3 linked regions of the Peribacillus simplex NBRC 15720 = DSM 1321 genome follow. The protein of the gene in region 1 interacts with the protein of each later gene in a pairwise test. Links are inferred from orthologs where the notes say so. Each region holds a gene or a part of one and is shown in the gene's direction. Other genes may lie near its edges. The genes, in order: ezrA, ftsA and ftsZ.

What was found.
Region 2: the proteins of ezrA (region 1) and ftsA interact in binary tests that used the Bacillus subtilis proteins (3 or more experiments, as listed by UniProt). The link is inferred for Peribacillus simplex NBRC 15720 = DSM 1321 from one-to-one orthologs.
Region 3: the proteins of ezrA (region 1) and ftsZ interact in binary tests that used the Bacillus subtilis proteins (3 or more experiments, as listed by UniProt). The link is inferred for Peribacillus simplex NBRC 15720 = DSM 1321 from one-to-one orthologs.

The regions. Positions count from the first base shown.
Region 1 is NZ_CP017704.1:4,056,258-4,063,321, forward strand. Bases 3,838-6,684 are described here. They hold ezrA (septation ring formation regulator EzrA), read left to right. Parts: upstream 3,838-4,337; coding sequence 4,338-6,032; downstream 6,033-6,684. Other genes in these bases: hisJ (histidinol-phosphatase HisJ), read right to left, coding at 3,838-4,171; BS1321_RS19620 (cysteine desulfurase family protein), read left to right, coding at 6,262-6,684. Also shown: tyrS (tyrosine--tRNA ligase), read left to right, coding at 1-802; rpsD (30S ribosomal protein S4), read right to left, coding at 901-1,503; BS1321_RS19600 (GAF domain-containing protein), read right to left, coding at 2,076-2,555; forespore capture DNA-binding protein RefZ, read left to right, coding at 2,710-3,366; more of hisJ, read right to left, coding at 3,368-3,837; more of BS1321_RS19620, read left to right, coding at 6,685-7,064. UniProt on the Bacillus subtilis protein: Negative regulator of FtsZ ring formation; modulates the frequency and position of FtsZ ring formation. Inhibits FtsZ ring formation at polar sites. Interacts either with FtsZ or with one of its binding partners to promote depolymerization.
Region 2 is NZ_CP017704.1:1,022,754-1,029,805, reverse strand. The notes cover bases 4,218-7,052. They hold ftsA (cell division protein FtsA), read left to right. Parts: upstream 4,218-4,903; coding sequence 4,904-6,202; downstream 6,203-7,052. Other genes in these bases: ftsZ (cell division protein FtsZ), read left to right, coding at 6,247-7,052; BS1321_RS04705 (small basic family protein), read left to right, coding at 4,275-4,640; BS1321_RS04710 (DUF881 domain-containing protein), read left to right, coding at 4,218-4,275. Also shown: spoVE (stage V sporulation protein E), read left to right, coding at 1-666; murB (UDP-N-acetylmuramate dehydrogenase), read left to right, coding at 1,021-1,929; BS1321_RS04720 (cell division protein FtsQ/DivIB), read left to right, coding at 2,061-2,843; BS1321_RS04715 (DUF881 domain-containing protein), read left to right, coding at 2,830-3,522; more of BS1321_RS04710, read left to right, coding at 3,565-4,217. UniProt on the Bacillus subtilis protein: Cell division protein that is required for the assembly of the Z ring. May serve as a membrane anchor for the Z ring. Binds and hydrolyzes ATP. Also involved in sporulation.
Region 3 is NZ_CP017704.1:1,021,101-1,024,262, reverse strand. The notes cover bases 1-2,782. They hold ftsZ (cell division protein FtsZ), read left to right. Parts: upstream 1-703; coding sequence 704-1,861; downstream 1,862-2,782. Other genes in these bases: spoIIGA (sigma-E processing peptidase SpoIIGA), read left to right, coding at 2,324-2,782; ftsA (cell division protein FtsA), read left to right, coding at 1-659. Outside these bases: more of spoIIGA, read left to right, coding at 2,783-3,162. UniProt on the Bacillus subtilis protein: Essential cell division protein that forms a contractile ring structure (Z ring) at the future cell division site. The regulation of the ring assembly controls the timing and the location of cell division.

The DNA.
Region 1 (7,064 bases):
GGTTGCTTCCCGCTTGGATACGGGAATTTCCTTTACTGAATTTGCGTACACGATCTTACAAGGAATTGATTTCGGTCATTTATACAGAAATTATGACTGTAAATTGCAAATTGGCGGCAGTGATCAATGGGGCAACATTACGACCGGCCTTGAAATGATCAGGAAATCCAATGATGAGAATGCTAAAGCATTCGGTATGACGATCCCGCTCGTAACGAAAGCGGATGGAACGAAATTCGGTAAAACGGAAGGCGGAGCGATTTGGCTTGACCCGGAAAAGACGACTCCGTATGAATTTTACCAATTCTGGATCAATACAGCCGATGCTGATGTAGTGAAATACCTGAAATTCTTCACATTCCTATCTCGTGAGGTGATTGAAGAGTTAGAGCAATCCGTACAGTCCGAACCGCATTTACGTAAAGCGCAAAAAGCTTTAGGGGAAGAAATGACCCGTTTGATTCATGGTCAGGAAGCTCTTGACCAAGCAATCAAAATCTCTGCCGCCCTATTCAGCGGTGAGGTGAAGAATTTAAGTGCAGCGGAAATCAAATTGGGCTTTAAAGATGTCCCTAGCTTCGAACGTGAAAGCAAGGAAGATATCGGTTTGGTCGATTTAATCGTTGAAGCGAAAATTTCGCCATCAAAGCGTCAAGCCCGTGAAGATATTCAGAATGGGGCAATCTCCATAAATGGGGAGAAAGTGACGGATCTGCAATATGTAGTGACGGAAGCTGCCAAGATTGAAGGGGAGTTCATTCTCGTTCGTCGCGGCAAGAAGAAATACACATTAGTGAAATGATTGTTCAAGGCCCGGCTGAATCCCAGCCGGGCTTTGTCATGCAAGGGTGTTTAGTTGCAAAAAAAAAACCCCATCCAAGGATGGGGTTTTTGAAGTTATTAACGAGAGTAGAACTCAACGATAAGAGCTTCGTTAATTTCAGCAGGCAATTCAGAACGTTCTGGTAAACGAGTGAAAGTACCTTCTAATTTCTCAGCATCGAAAGTAAGGAAATCAGGAACGAAGTTAGTTGCTTCAACTGATTCTTTGATGATTGAGAAGTTGCGTGATTTTTCACGAACTGCGATTGTTTGTCCAAGAGACACTTTGTAAGATGGAATGTCTACGCGGCTTCCGTCTACAGTGATGTGACCGTGGTTAACAAGTTGACGTGCTTGACGACGTGTACGAGCTAAACCAAGACGGTAAACTAGGTTGTCAAGACGTGATTCAAGAAGAATCATGAAGTTTTCACCATGAACACCTTTAAGTTTGCCAGCGCGGTCGAACATTGAACGGAATTGACGTTCAGTGATTCCGTACATGTGACGAAGTTTTTGTTTCTCTTGTAGTTGCATTCCGTATTCAGAAATTTTTCTACGTTGGTTAGGACCATGTTGTCCTGGAGCATAAGGGCGTTTTTCTAATTCTTTACCAGTACCTGTTAGGGAAATTCCTAAACGACGGGATAGTTTCCAGCTTGGGCCAGTATAACGAGCCATAGGATGACTCCTCCTTTAAATGTTTTTATTTTGGTAAAATAAAAACCGTGTGAATGTACGATCATGACCATTTTGTTTTCATGTACCTTCGCCCTAGCAGCAGAGAGTTACGAGATACACCTCTGTATTGAGGAACAAAATGAGAACATAAAGGCTGTCACATAGGCTGCAATATTTTACACAAGGAGTATTGTATAATATTCTGCTCAATGAGTCAAGGACAGTTGTGATTAATTAAGGAATAGATAAAGAGAATCGCAGCAAGGAAATACAATATTTTTTAAAAAAATTTTTTATGGAGGATTTTTCCATTGCAAGCCTTATAATGAGATAATGAATACAAAAATCATGGATGGTTTCCGACATTTCTTGGGAGCCCTTGCCATGGGTGTGGTTCAATTCTGTTTCTTTTGCATCATTTCAAAGTGAAATATCAGAAGGTTCTCTAAAAATGTCAAAAGGGCTGATGAGGCGTAATATATTGCGAAGAATTCAGGAAAGGACCGGGTACATGTACATGGGGTCCTGGAATGGAAAAGGGAGCAGGCAAGGATTGCCGCTCCCTTTAAATTTTATAGATGGTTGGAAAGGATTTCAGCGAACTTTTCAAGTCCTTGCTGATCCATTTCGTCAAAACGGTCCGTGACCGGGCTGTCGATATCGAGGACACCGTACAATTTTCCATCCTTCATGAGCGGTATGACAATTTCAGATCTTGATGCCGCATCGCAGGCGATATGTCCAGGGAATTGATGGACATCCTCTATGCGCAGGGTTTTTTCAGTTGCCGCTGAAGTTCCGCATACGCCCTTGCCCATTGGAATGCGGACACAGGCTGGAAGGCCCTGGAAGGGTCCAAGTATTAATTGGCCTTCTTCGTATAAATAAAAGCCGACCCAGTTAATCTCATCGAGAAACTGATTAAGTAAAGCTGCCGCATTGCTTAAATTGGCTATCTGGTTCGTTTCATCTTCGATTAAGGCAAGTAGTTGTTTTTGGACCAGTTCATAGTTTTTTTCTTTTTTTCCTTGATACATTTCGACATTAAACAAAAGCGTTCACCTGTCTTCCGCATATTTTTACAGCACTTTCTAATCATGATGCTTTATTGTTGGGAAATTGTCGAGAACTTACTAAAGGATTCAGGCTCTTCCGTGCAGAAGTAGTCCACAAGACTTGTCTCAAAGAAAGCGAGGGATTGCCTGAATGAATCGCCAGACGCCAACGAAACAAGCCATTGTGGAAGCTGCATTGCATTTATTTCATTTAAAAGGCTATCATGCTACATCCATACGGGATATTGCGAATAAAGCGAAAGTGAACGCTGCGAATATTGCCTACTATTTCAAGAATAAGCAGGGGTTGCTGGAATTCTGTTTCACTTCCTATTTAGAAGAATATATCCTGGTCCTTGAGACGAACATGACACTGCTGGAACTTAAAGGCCCGCAGCATTGCTTGATGAATCTTGTAAAGGATATTCTCGCTTTCCAGAGGGAAAACTTCCTTGCTGCACGGTTCATATATGGGGAATCATCACTCGATTCCAATTTAAACCGCGAAATTCATTCGACTTATTTTACAAAGGAAAAGTCTTATTTTCAATATGTTTTGGAACAAGGGATCAAGAGCAGGAGTTTCCAGCAGGTCTCCGTACCCATGTATATGCTGCAGTTGAAGGGTTTATTGACGGCCCCTGTCCTGCATACCCATTATGCGATGGATGTGCTTCATGTCTTCCCGCAGGAAGCCTATTACACGAATATTTATGCCAATGAAGTCGGACGTTTTCTGCAAGATACCCTTTTCATCGCCGAAGACCTACAGCCCCTGTTAGCCGGCCGGCCTAAAGTGTATACATGAGTTAACCATTGAACCCTGCAATCAGTGCCTGATGACCCTGACCCAAATCTTTAGCCTGATGGGCATCGGAACCGTAAATAAGCGGAATGCCGAGATCTAAAGCACGCTTTGCAAATCGTTCAGGAGGGTAGGGTTCACCGCATAGCGGCTTTACAAGCCCGGCCCCATTATAATCTAGTTCATACCTTTGAGCCTTGATCATATCGAGAACCTTGTAAACACGCTCGTCAAAACTTGATGCCGGCGGATATCGATGCTGGAATTTATGGACAAGCGTAATATGCCCGATCCGTTTTGGTTTATAAATGCCTAAATCAGTTTCTATTGATTTTTCCAGCGTATCGTAATATTTGGCATACACCGATTCCACTGAACCTAGTTCATTGGCAATCTCACCAAACCCATTTTCGCTGAAATCGATGCAATGCCAACTGTTTTGATGCTTGATGAAGTGGACGGAAAGTATACTATCATCAAGGAATTCTCCGATTTCGTCGAGGAATTCTTTTGTTTCTTTTTCATACCCCTCTATAAAGTCAACCTCCAGACCTGTTTTGATCAGGATTTTGTCTTTATAGCGTTTTTTCAGTACGCGGAGCTCTTGAAAGTAATCCAGGAGCAGGGCAGCGTCCATGCCGCTGTCTTTTTCAGGCGTAGGATCTTGAAAATCTCGTGGCAATGGAGCATGTTCCGTAAATGTGATTTCCTTTAATCCTAGCTCGATTCCCCGCGTAATATATTCATCGAATTTATCCGTAGAGCCGTGAGGGCAAAACGGAGTGTGCACATGACCGTCAGCTTTCATAGTCCTTCCCTCCCAAAAAACAGGTATTTGTAGCAATTTTCTACAAAAAAATCATTTTTCTCGTCAAAAATTATTGCTAACATGGTATCATAAAAGCATTAAATTTAACATTTTTAAAATTGATATAAACGAGCAAGACTGTAAGGACTAGAACAGGGGGCTTACCATGGATTACATAATTGGGGTAATTGTATTAATTTTGATTTTCATCATTTGGGGTTATTTTTTCAAAAAGAGATATTTTAAAGAAATCGATCGACTGGAATCCTGGAAAATAAGCATCACGCACCGCCCCGTGCTGGAAGAGCTTTCTAAAGTCAAACAATTGAATATGACAGGTGAAACAGAGGAAATGTTCGAAAACTGGCGCATTGAATGGGACGCCATCATTACGGATCATATGCCCGAAGTCGAAGAACTTTTATTCGATGCCGAGGAATTCGTAGATAAATACCGTTTCAGCCGTTCAAAAGAGGTACAGCGCAAAATTACAGTCAAGCTGAATGAAATCGAGGAAATGATCAAAAAGATCTTATACGAACTGAATGAACTCGTAGGCAGTGAGGAAAAGAATCGATTGGAAATTGAGGATATCAAAGAGTCCTACCGTCAATTGAAGAAATCCTTGCTTGCACACAGGCATAATTATGGGAAAGCGGCTGATAAGCTGGAAAATTCCTTGGATGAAGTATTGCAGATCCTTCAGAAGTATGAAGAAGAGACGGTGAACGGCAATTATTTGAATGCGAGGGAGCTTGTTCTATCCATTAAGGAAAAATTGGCGGTTCTGTCAGTTAAAATGGAAATGCTCCCTAAATTATTGGTGGATAGCCAATCCGAGCTGCATTCCCAGCTTCATGAATTGAAGGATGGTTATGAGGAGATGTCAGGACAAGGGTATCAGTTGAGCCATATCCAATTCGAGCAGGAAATATCACGGCTTGAGGAGGAACTGGAATTATATAAAACACAATTGGAAAATGCCGAAACGGAAGCCGTGGAAAAAGGCATTAAAGAAATGCGTGAAAGCATTGAGGTGCTTTATGACCTTTTGGAAAAAGAAGTACTTTCAAAACAGTATATCTTGAAAAATGATGAAGTTCTTAGGAAAACGATAAGTGACCTAGAATATGAAAACGATAAACTTAAAGTTGAAACCATACATGTTCAACACACGTATCATCTGACGGAAAATGAGCTCGATGCACAACGGAAAATGGAAAAGCAGATTGCCCAGATTTCGAAACGCCATCAATTGCTCAACTTGAAAATGGAGGATAATGTGATGGCAAGCTCCCTTATCAGCGAAGAGATGCAGGGGCTGGCTGTACAGTTGAAGGAATTACAGGAAAATCAGAAAGACTTTACCGTTAAATTACAGGCTTTACGAAAAGATGAAATGGATGCCAGGGATTCACTGGCCGAATTGAAACGCAAAATGGTCGATACTGGACGCTTAATTGCAAAAAGTAATATTCCAGGTCTTCCAGAAGAGTATAAAGTGGTGCTTCAGGACGCTAAAGAATGCATGGATGACGTTCAGGGGAAACTTGAAGAAAAGCCGCTTGAGATGGCCGCTGTTTATATTTATTTGGAAAAAGCGGTTCAACAGGTGAATAGGGTCCACGAAAAAGCGCAAGAATTGATCGAACATATGTATTTGGCCGAAAAGGTGATCCAATTCGGAAATCGCTATCGAAGCAGTCACGATATGGTTGCCGAGAGCCTAAGGGAAGCGGAAGCCAAATTCCGAAGCTATGAATATCAAGCCGCATTGGAAACGGCAGCCACCGCCATAGAAAAGGTCGACCCAGGCAGTTTACAAAAAATCGGGGCGAACATAGAAGAAGTCCTTTCCTGAAAACCCGCCATGGCGGGTTTTTTTCTTTTACCGGCCCCTGAATAGATAGGTGGGAAGTTAAATCATTCTGCGGGAATTAAAAGAAGCAGGTCTCCTATCATTCATGGACCAGTGTTTTACATTCTCTTTCAAATTCAATTATGTTAATATTAGAAGTTGCAACAGCAACATTGAAACTAATATTTAGTAGAGTGATCATCATAGATACAAAAACATGGAAGGTGAACCCATGATTTATTTTGACAATAGTGCAACAACAAAACCATATCCCGAAGTAATCGAATCATTCATGAAGGTAACTTCGGACTATTTCGGGAACCCCTCTTCACTTCATGGACTTGGGGTGCAATCCGAAAAACTGCTTTCCGCTGCAAGAAAGCAGATCGCTGATTTATTGAAGGTGAAGAGTTCGGAAATATATTTCACTTCCGGGGGGACGGAAGGAAATAATCTTGCCATTAAAGGGGCCGCCCACTCTCAGGGAAATCGCGGCAAACACATAATCACGACAGCGATTGAACATCCTTCTGTAGAAGATGCATGCCAATCATTGACGAAAATGGGTTATGAGATCACATATCTTCCAGTTTACGAATTTGGGCAAATTGATGTAACGGATCTTAAGGATGCATTGAGGGAAGATACCTTTTTGGTTTCCATCATGCATGTTAATAATGAAGTTGGCTCGATACAGCCGATTGTTGAAGTGGGCAAATTGTTAAAACAATACCCAAACGTGCTCTTTCATGTCGATAATGTTCAGGGTACAGGCAAAGTTACGTTATCATTGCGTGATGCCAATGTGGATTTATGTACAATCTCCGGCCACAAGGTGCACGGCTTGAAGGGGACGGGCATCCTTTATGTTCGTGAAGGCGTTCGGGTCGATCCGCTTTTCCATGGTGGCAATCAAGAAACGAAAATCAGGAGCGGCACCGAAAATGTCGCGGGAATCGTCGCCTTATCGAAGGCTTTGCGTATTAGTATGAACAATCAATTGATGTATCATGATAAGCTGCAGCAAATCAAAAC
Region 2 (7,052 bases), 3.0 Mb from region 1 along the record:
CCATCCTTGGGTTTAGTGTTATTGGCATTTGGATTGATCATGTTACAGCCGGACCTTGGAACGGGAACGGTAATGGTTGGAACATGCATCGTTATGATTTTTATTTCCGGGGCAAAGATCAGCCACTTTGTCGGCTTGGGTCTAATCGGGGTAGCAGGTTTTATCGGTCTAATATTGTCAGCGCCCTACCGGATAAAAAGGATTACGTCTTTTCTGGATCCTTGGGAAGACCCTTTGGGCAGTGGATTTCAAATGATTCAATCGTTTTATGCAATCGGGCCTGGGGGATTGTTCGGATTGGGACTTGGGCAAAGCCGTCAAAAGTTTTTCTATTTACCAGAACCGCAGACTGATTTCATTTTTGCCATACTTTCCGAGGAACTTGGCTTCATCGGGGGCTCTCTGGTCATTTTATTATTTGCCCTTATGCTTTGGCGGGGCATTCGGATTGCACTTGGTGCCCCTGATTTATATGGGAGCCTTGTAGCGGTGGGAATCATTGCAATGGTCGCCATTCAAGTGATGATCAATATAGGGGTGGTAACGGGACTGATGCCAGTTACGGGGATCACCTTGCCCCTCTTAAGTTATGGCGGTTCATCCTTGACACTTATGTTGATGGCGATTGGGGTGCTCCTGAACATTAGCCGTTATTCAAGGTTCTGAAATAAGTAAAATATATGGTTTGGCAAAAGGGAAGTCCTGTTAAACGCAGGGCTTCCTTTTTTTACGTTAAAAACCCTTGCAGGAAAACGATTTTGGAGGGTGCCTCGCCGAAAATTAGAAATAATTGAAATGCCGCTTAAATATTACCATGTATGAATGTTGGGGAATCCACAATAAATATTGGCAATACGGCTTTGTTTAGACTATAGTATAAGAGGGTTAGGCCATACTGGGGCTTGCTTCTGTTCATTTTTCTGCTAAAAAGGCGTTGTTAAACTTGTAATATAAGTGACCTCATGGAAGAGGAAATGAAAATAATAACTTGGAATTTTTGGAACAACAAGGAGGTTTATCATGGATAATGTGATAAAGCAATTAACTGAAATGAAAATCGGCAAAGTTCTTGAACAGGAACCGCTTGCGAATCATACAACTATGAAAATTGGAGGGCCGGCTGATTTATTCATCGTGCCGTCATCCGTTGAAAATATAGAAAAAACGATGCAGGTTATCAAAGAACATGGAATGCCATGGAGGGTGATCGGCAGGGGCTCGAACCTACTTGTCAGTGATGGTGGAATTGAAGGTGCCGTGCTTAAATTGGGTAAAGGACTTGATCATCTCGAGATAAATGGAACGGAGATTAAAGCAGGCGCTGGGGTATCACTTGTCAGCCTGTCCGTACAAATCAGTAAAAAAGGGTATGCAGGATTGGAATTTGCCAGTGGGATTCCTGGTTCCGTCGGCGGAGCTGTCTATATGAACGCTGGTGCACACGGTTCCGATATGAGTGAAATCCTCAAGGAGGCACATGTTCTTTTTGAAGATGGAACTCTAGCTTGGCTTTCGAAGGAAGACATGGAGTTTTCTTATCGGACTTCTCTGCTTCAGAAGAAAAGACCTGGTATCGTACTGGAAGCAATTTTTCAATTGACAGAGGGTGATAAAACCGAAATCGTTGAAAGAATGCAGAATAACAAGAATTATCGTAAAGAAACCCAGCCTTATAATCTTCCATGTGCCGGGAGCATATTTAGGAATCCACTTCCACATCATGCTGGTAAATTGGTAGAGAATGCGGGCTTGAAGGGACATTCTATTGGCGGAGCTCAGATTTCACCGATGCATGGGAACTTTATCGTTAACACAGGTAATGGAAGTGCAGCGGATGTTCAAGCCTTGATACAGCATGTGAAGGATACTGTGTATGATAAGTTTGAAATTGAAATGGAAACAGAAGTGGAAATTATCGGAAGAAAATAATAGGATTCATTATATCCAAATATTGTGATATAATGTGTTACCTTTTAAAGTTTGTTAATAACCAAATATTGAGTTTGTCTTGATTCCGCACTGTCAAGAACCATCCATTTTTTCAGGAAGAGGTGAAGGGGATGGAAAAGGGGAAAATCGTTTCCATTGAGGACCGCATCCCGAAATTAAAACAATTAAGAAAAAGCAAAGCAAACAGGCGACTTGTTCTTTTGCTTTCCCTTTTCTTCATTCTGGTTGCTTGTGTGCTATATTTCTTATCCCCGTTGAGCTATGTGAAATCTGTGCAGGTAGAGGGGAATCGTTATATTACTTCCAAACAGATCATTAAATTGAGTAAGGTGAAGATGAATCGAAGCATCTGGAAGGTTGATACAGGTGCAGCCGCAGCCAATATCAAAAAAAATCAAGAAATAAAAAGCGTTAAGGTGACACCGGTATTTCCTAATTCCATTAAAATTACGGTTTCAGAACATAACAGGATGGCGTATCTGTCCAATAATGGGAAGTTTGCACCCATTTTGGAAAACGGGTCCGTTTTAGAGGAGTTAGCAACAGGCGAAATTCCAGTATTTGCCCCTGTTTTAATTGGTTTCAAAGAGGGTAAAGCATTAAAGTTGCTTTTAGAAGAGCTGGACAAGCTTCCTGTCGAGATTCAGAATGCCATTTCAGAAATTCATTACGCTCCAACCAAAACCGATGTCTATCATATCGTCATGTTTATGAACGATGGGTTTGAAGTAAGTGCGACAAGCCGTACTTTATACGAGAAAATGATTCACTATCCATCGATTGTCAGCCAGTTGGATCCAGAGGTAAAGGGAGTCATCGATCTGGAAGTGGGTTCTTATTTTAAAGCATATGAAGACGCTGAACAAAAGGAAGACACTAATGAGGAAAATTAATGGCAAACAGGTGGTTTTACCCCTGGTTTGCGTGGTTCTCGGATTCATGATTGCCTTCTCTTACAATCTGACCAAAGAAGGTGAAGGTGCAGGGAAGGACAAAGCCTGGGATCAGGAATATGAGCTTAGGCAGCAGCTGATCGAACAAGAGAAACAGAACCGGGAACTTCAGAAGGAACTCCTTCAGAAGCAAGAAAATGTATCTCAAATAGAAAAAGACCTAGCTCAGGAAAAGCAGCTTTTTTTCAATTTGGCAAAGGATACGGAAAAATACCGTATGTTTCTCGGAAAAGTGAAAGTGAAAGGCTCAGGCCTTCAAGTGACGCTTGAAGATGGTACAGATATGGATTCAGAAGACAATGTTAATAATTACCTCGTCCATGAACAGCATGTCTTCAAGGTCGTCAATGAACTATACATTTCAGGTGCAGAGGCTGTTGCGATTAACGGTCAAAGGTTAAATCATGATTCATACATAATTTGTAATGGGCCAGTGATTACAATCGATGGCCATCAGCATCCTGCTCCCTTCATCATATCTGCGATTGGGGACCCGGATGTCCTGGGTGCTTCACTAGACTTACCCGGTGGCATCAAGGAACAGCTGGTTAATGAGAATATTATCTTTACAGTGGAAAAGCAAAAGAATATCATTTTTGATCCAATTATTGGAGGGTAATCAGACCGCCGGATTCGATGAAAGATTGGTGAGAAACTGGAAATGAAAAAAAAGCTTTCTTTTAGTTTGGTTACGTTGATTGCTGGCTTCATGCTTGCTATTCAATTCAATTTGGTGAATCAGCCTGTCGTTTCCGATACAAGGGATATGTGGGAGCTGAAAAATGATTTATTGAAAGAACAGCAGACCCAGGCGGATTTAATAGAGGGTATCAGTAAGCTTGAGGGAAAAATAGCATCCTATGAAACAAAGAAAAATGAGAGTAAAGAAGAAGTATTGCGTGACACCCTGACCGAATTAAAGACTGACGCAGGTTTGACTGAAATAAAAGGAAATGGAGTACTCGTATCTATACAGCCTATCAAAGCAGATATCCTTCTTGGTGAGAAGGTCGAGTATATTTCACCTGTATTGATCATTCGGCTCATTAATGAAATGTATAGGTATGGCGCTAACGAAATTTCCATTTCAGGACAAAGGTATATATCGACATCGGTTATTCGTGATATAAATGGGCAGCCGAAAATGGACGGATATCCTCTTGTTCATTACCCGGTCGAAATTCAGGCAATAACGGTTGATCCAAAGAAACTGAAGCAGCGTATTGAAGGTTCCGAACTTATGGATGATTTCTTTATAGATAATTTTGAAGTGCAAATTAAGGTGCATTCCGGTCAGTTGACATTGCCGGCCTACCAAAATGCTGTTAATGTGGAACACATGAAACCCGTTATGGATGGGGGGGAATCGTAATGTGGCTGCCAGTTTTTGGACTCTTGATTGGAATCACCCTCGGTTTTTTGGTTGATTTTGATATTCCCCATGAATATTCAAATTATCTCTCCATCGCCGTGCTTGCTGCTTTTGATACCTTATTTGGGGGCATACGGGCACATCTGCAAAATATTTATGATGAAGTTGTATTTGTAACAGGATTCTTCTTTAATATTGTTTTAGCTGCAGGTTTGGCTTTTCTAGGTGTACATCTTGGTGTAGACTTATATTTAGCCGCAATCTTTGTTTTCGGTGTAAGGCTCTTTCAAAATATCGCCCTGATTAGAAGGATCCTAATTGAAAAATGGTCCATTTCCCGGAAAAAGCAGAAAAAAAATCTATAATTTTAAAGGGAATTAAGTTATAAATGACGAATAGTTTAAGGCAGTATCTAGTTTATTAAGTAGATCAGTCTTGTTGAGAAGCGAACAATAAACACCATAGAGTGAGAAATCTACGAGTTTTGTTCGGGAAATACAAAATGAACCGCTTAATATGAAATTCGCGAGTTGTTGAAATCAGTTCTGTTATTCTATAATGTATAAGTCTTCGATATAAAAATGTTATTCTACTAATACATGTATAAAACTGAAGGAGGTGCCATGGAATGAACAGCAACGAAATATACGTAAGTCTTGACATCGGTACATCCAGTGTAAAAGTTATCATTGGGGAAATGGTCAATGACACATTAAATATAATCGGTGTAGGAAATATTAAATCAGAGGGGCTCAAAAAGGGTTCGATCGTCGGTATAGATGAAACCGTCCAATCCATTCAAAAGGCTATAGAGCAAGCAGAACGGATGATAGGGATGGAGATAAAAAAGGTAATCGTCGGCATAAGTGGAAATCACGTGACGCTTCAGCCGTGTCATGGGGTAGTAGCGGTATCCAGTGACAATAAAGAGATTACCGAGCATGACGTTTTCCGTGTTAGAGAAGCAGCGGAGTTAATAACGATACCATCCGACAGGGAAATCATCGACGTGGTGCCGATTCACTACAAAGTTGATGAACTTGATGAAATCAGTGATCCAAGGGGCATGATAGGTGTCCGGTTGGAAATGAGAGGGATTTTAATCACAGGTCTTCGGACAATTTTACATAATACGCTGCGCTGTGTGGAAAGGGCAGGGTTAGAAATAACCGATATCGCCCTTCAGCCCTTAGCCGCAGGTTCCCTTGTTTTATCCAAGGATGAAAAAGAACTTGGTGTGGCACTTGTCGATATTGGCGGAGGTTCCACGACTCTGGCAATTTTCGAACAAGGCTATTTACAATATACGTCTGTGATACCTATAGGCGGGGAAACACTTACTAAGGACCTTTCCATCGTTCTAAGGACAACGATGGAAGAAGCTGAGAAAATAAAAGTAAAGCATGGACATGCCTTTTATGATGACGCGTCTGAAGATGAAGTATTCCAAATACCGATCATCGGCAGCGATCAGCAGCAGACCTGCAACCAGTTAATGCTTTCGGATATCATTGAAGCGCGGGTGACCGAAATATTCGAGTTGATTCAAGATGATTTGAGGAGACTTGGCTTCCAGGATATACCGGGTGGTTTCGTGTTGACCGGGGGCGTCGTCAAGATGCCGGGAGTCCTGGAGCTAGCTCAATATGTGTTCCAAAACCGAGTAAGGACAGCTGAACCCAATTACATCGGTGTTAGGGAACCCCAATACACGACAGCTGTTGGTTTGATTAAACACGCATGCAAGAAAGAGAGAATGCAAAAAAACACCGCTAATAAAACTCCTGTAGCAGCTGGACAAGCTCAAGAAGATAACGACCAGCGCAGCCAGAAGGTTTCTCAGAAAAACAAAGAGAACACGGCTAAAAAACAAGGTGAAAAAGGTGAATCTAAATTCAAAAAAATCCTGGGTTACTTTTTTGAATAACAATCATTAAGAATCGGGAATTTCGTCAAAATAGGAGGATTGTCATGTTGGAGTTTGATTCTAATCTAGAACAATTAGCAACGATAAAAGTAATAGGTGTTGGCGGCGGCGGAAACAATGCGGTAAACAGAATGATCGAGCATGGTGTACAGGGTGTTGAGTTTATTTCTGTCAATACTGACGCACAAGCTCTTAATCTATCAAAAGCAGAAATCAAAATGCAAATCGGTGGGAAGCTTACACGCGGTTTGGGTGCAGGTGCCAATCCCGAGGTAGGAAAAAAAGCTGCTGAGGAAAGCAAAGAGCAGATTGAAGAAGCGCTTAAAGGTGCCGATATGGTATTCGTAACGGCTGGAATGGGCGGCGGTACAGGAACAGGGGCTGCTCCTGTCATAGCGGGCATTGCTAAAGATCTAGGGGCTCTTACAGTGGGTGTAGTTACACGTCCATTTACTTTCGAAGGCCGAAAACGTGCAACACAGGCACAAGGCGGCATTTCATCCATGAAGGAATCGGTTGACACACTGATCGTCATTCCGAACGACCGCCTCCTTGAAATCGTCGATAAAAGCACGCCAATGCTTGAAGCATTCCGTGAAGCCGATAATGTACTTCGTCAAGGTGTACAAGGGATTTCAGATTTAATTGCTGTTCCAGGTCTTATTAACTTGGACTTTGCCGATGTGAAGACCATCATGTCTAACAAAGGTTCAGCACTTATGGGAATCGGGATTTCCTCAGGGGAAAACCGTGCGGCGGAAGCGGCGAAAAAAGCCATTTCCAGTCCGTTGCTTGAAACATCGATTGATGGTGCCCAAGGCGTACTGATGAATATTACCGGTGGTACGAA
Region 3 (3,162 bases), 3.0 Mb from region 1 along the record:
CGACTCTGGCAATTTTCGAACAAGGCTATTTACAATATACGTCTGTGATACCTATAGGCGGGGAAACACTTACTAAGGACCTTTCCATCGTTCTAAGGACAACGATGGAAGAAGCTGAGAAAATAAAAGTAAAGCATGGACATGCCTTTTATGATGACGCGTCTGAAGATGAAGTATTCCAAATACCGATCATCGGCAGCGATCAGCAGCAGACCTGCAACCAGTTAATGCTTTCGGATATCATTGAAGCGCGGGTGACCGAAATATTCGAGTTGATTCAAGATGATTTGAGGAGACTTGGCTTCCAGGATATACCGGGTGGTTTCGTGTTGACCGGGGGCGTCGTCAAGATGCCGGGAGTCCTGGAGCTAGCTCAATATGTGTTCCAAAACCGAGTAAGGACAGCTGAACCCAATTACATCGGTGTTAGGGAACCCCAATACACGACAGCTGTTGGTTTGATTAAACACGCATGCAAGAAAGAGAGAATGCAAAAAAACACCGCTAATAAAACTCCTGTAGCAGCTGGACAAGCTCAAGAAGATAACGACCAGCGCAGCCAGAAGGTTTCTCAGAAAAACAAAGAGAACACGGCTAAAAAACAAGGTGAAAAAGGTGAATCTAAATTCAAAAAAATCCTGGGTTACTTTTTTGAATAACAATCATTAAGAATCGGGAATTTCGTCAAAATAGGAGGATTGTCATGTTGGAGTTTGATTCTAATCTAGAACAATTAGCAACGATAAAAGTAATAGGTGTTGGCGGCGGCGGAAACAATGCGGTAAACAGAATGATCGAGCATGGTGTACAGGGTGTTGAGTTTATTTCTGTCAATACTGACGCACAAGCTCTTAATCTATCAAAAGCAGAAATCAAAATGCAAATCGGTGGGAAGCTTACACGCGGTTTGGGTGCAGGTGCCAATCCCGAGGTAGGAAAAAAAGCTGCTGAGGAAAGCAAAGAGCAGATTGAAGAAGCGCTTAAAGGTGCCGATATGGTATTCGTAACGGCTGGAATGGGCGGCGGTACAGGAACAGGGGCTGCTCCTGTCATAGCGGGCATTGCTAAAGATCTAGGGGCTCTTACAGTGGGTGTAGTTACACGTCCATTTACTTTCGAAGGCCGAAAACGTGCAACACAGGCACAAGGCGGCATTTCATCCATGAAGGAATCGGTTGACACACTGATCGTCATTCCGAACGACCGCCTCCTTGAAATCGTCGATAAAAGCACGCCAATGCTTGAAGCATTCCGTGAAGCCGATAATGTACTTCGTCAAGGTGTACAAGGGATTTCAGATTTAATTGCTGTTCCAGGTCTTATTAACTTGGACTTTGCCGATGTGAAGACCATCATGTCTAACAAAGGTTCAGCACTTATGGGAATCGGGATTTCCTCAGGGGAAAACCGTGCGGCGGAAGCGGCGAAAAAAGCCATTTCCAGTCCGTTGCTTGAAACATCGATTGATGGTGCCCAAGGCGTACTGATGAATATTACCGGTGGTACGAACCTAAGTCTTTTTGAAGTCCAGGAAGCTGCCGATATCGTGGCTACTGCATCCGATCAAGACGTAAACATGATTTTTGGTTCGGTTATCAATGAAAACCTTAAAGATGAAATCGTCGTTACGGTAATTGCAACAGGCTTTAACGAGGTTGAAGCTTCAATACGGCCTACTGGACGTCCAACACTCGGACAACAGCAGCAATCAAGACCTCAGACACAACAAGCGCCACAGTCAAACGTGAAGCGTGAAGTGAAGAGAGAAGAAGTCAATGAACAGCCTGCACGTAATGCCAATCAAGGTGATGAGGCTTTGGATATTCCAACCTTCCTCCGTAACCGTAATAGACGCCGTTAAAATCAATGTCATATGCCGTTCCCATTTGGGGACGGTTTTTTGTCGTTAATAAGTGAATTCCTTAATAGCATTAGTGGCCAATGACCTTATAATAATGGGGCTTTCTCGAGCTTTATCACTCGGACCGAAGTGCTAAAGGAAATCTGGATAATTGTATCCTTGATCTTGTCTTAATGTCCCTGGGCAGAAGCCCATCTTTTGTTCACTTCCATTCATTAATGTAAAAAGATGAGAGAGCAATAAATTATTAAACTTTTATAACATAAATCGACAGAAGTAAAAGGGAGCAGGATAGTCTCGAAGACAGTATTGAAAATATCAATAGCTGTTTTTCTACAAAAAGGGTAAAAATGACTGAAAAACTCTTAAGTTTTCAGTACAAAAAGTGACACACTTTCTAAGGGCAGGTACGCTATACTTTTTGCTAGTGGAAGGTTAGTTCATAAAAGGAGGGGAGGGTGTTTGACTTTATATTTAGATGTGATCTGGTTGTTGAATTGGTTATTTGACTGCCTCCTTTTATATTGGACCGCAATCATTCTCAAACGAAGGGTAGCTCTTTGGCGGGTATGCATCGGCGGGCTGATTGGTTCCTTCATTATCGTATTGGCATTCACTCCTTTTTATGCAATTGCCGACCGAGTGTACATGAAAATATTAGTATCCCTGGTCATGGTGCTGGCAACCTTTGGGTTTAATAGGTTAAAACTTTTCATGAAATCGGTGGCCACGTTATATTTCGTGACGTTTTTATCGGGAGGGATCCTTCTGGGACTTCACTACCTATTTGAATTCCAAATCGTGTCCAAGGACCCTGGCCAATATGCAGGAATCAATCGTTTTGGCGACCCTGTCAGCTGGATATTCGTAATGATCGGGTTCCCGCTCGCATGGCAATTTTCCAAGCGAACACTTGAAGGGATGGAGATGACCAAGCTTACTCATGAACAAATGGTTTCGGTCTCGGTTAAAATTTCTGACTTTGAAGGAACGTTTCATGGATTGGTGGATAGTGGCAATCAATTATATGACCCGATTACACGTTCCCCAGTAATGATCATCTCTCTTTCAGGCGGGGAAACAGGAATTCCGAACGATATGCTAGAGCTCTTTAAAAACCCTGATAACCTGATTAGTCAGGAAGTGCAGCCCGAATATTCATGGACAGGAAGAATGCGTGTCATCCCTTATAAAGTCGTGGGTCATGAACATCAGCTGTTAACCGCAATCAAACCGGATTACATTAAAATCGTTCAAGGAGAAAAAGAATTTCATGTCAAGCAGGGTCTCGTTTCGTTTAC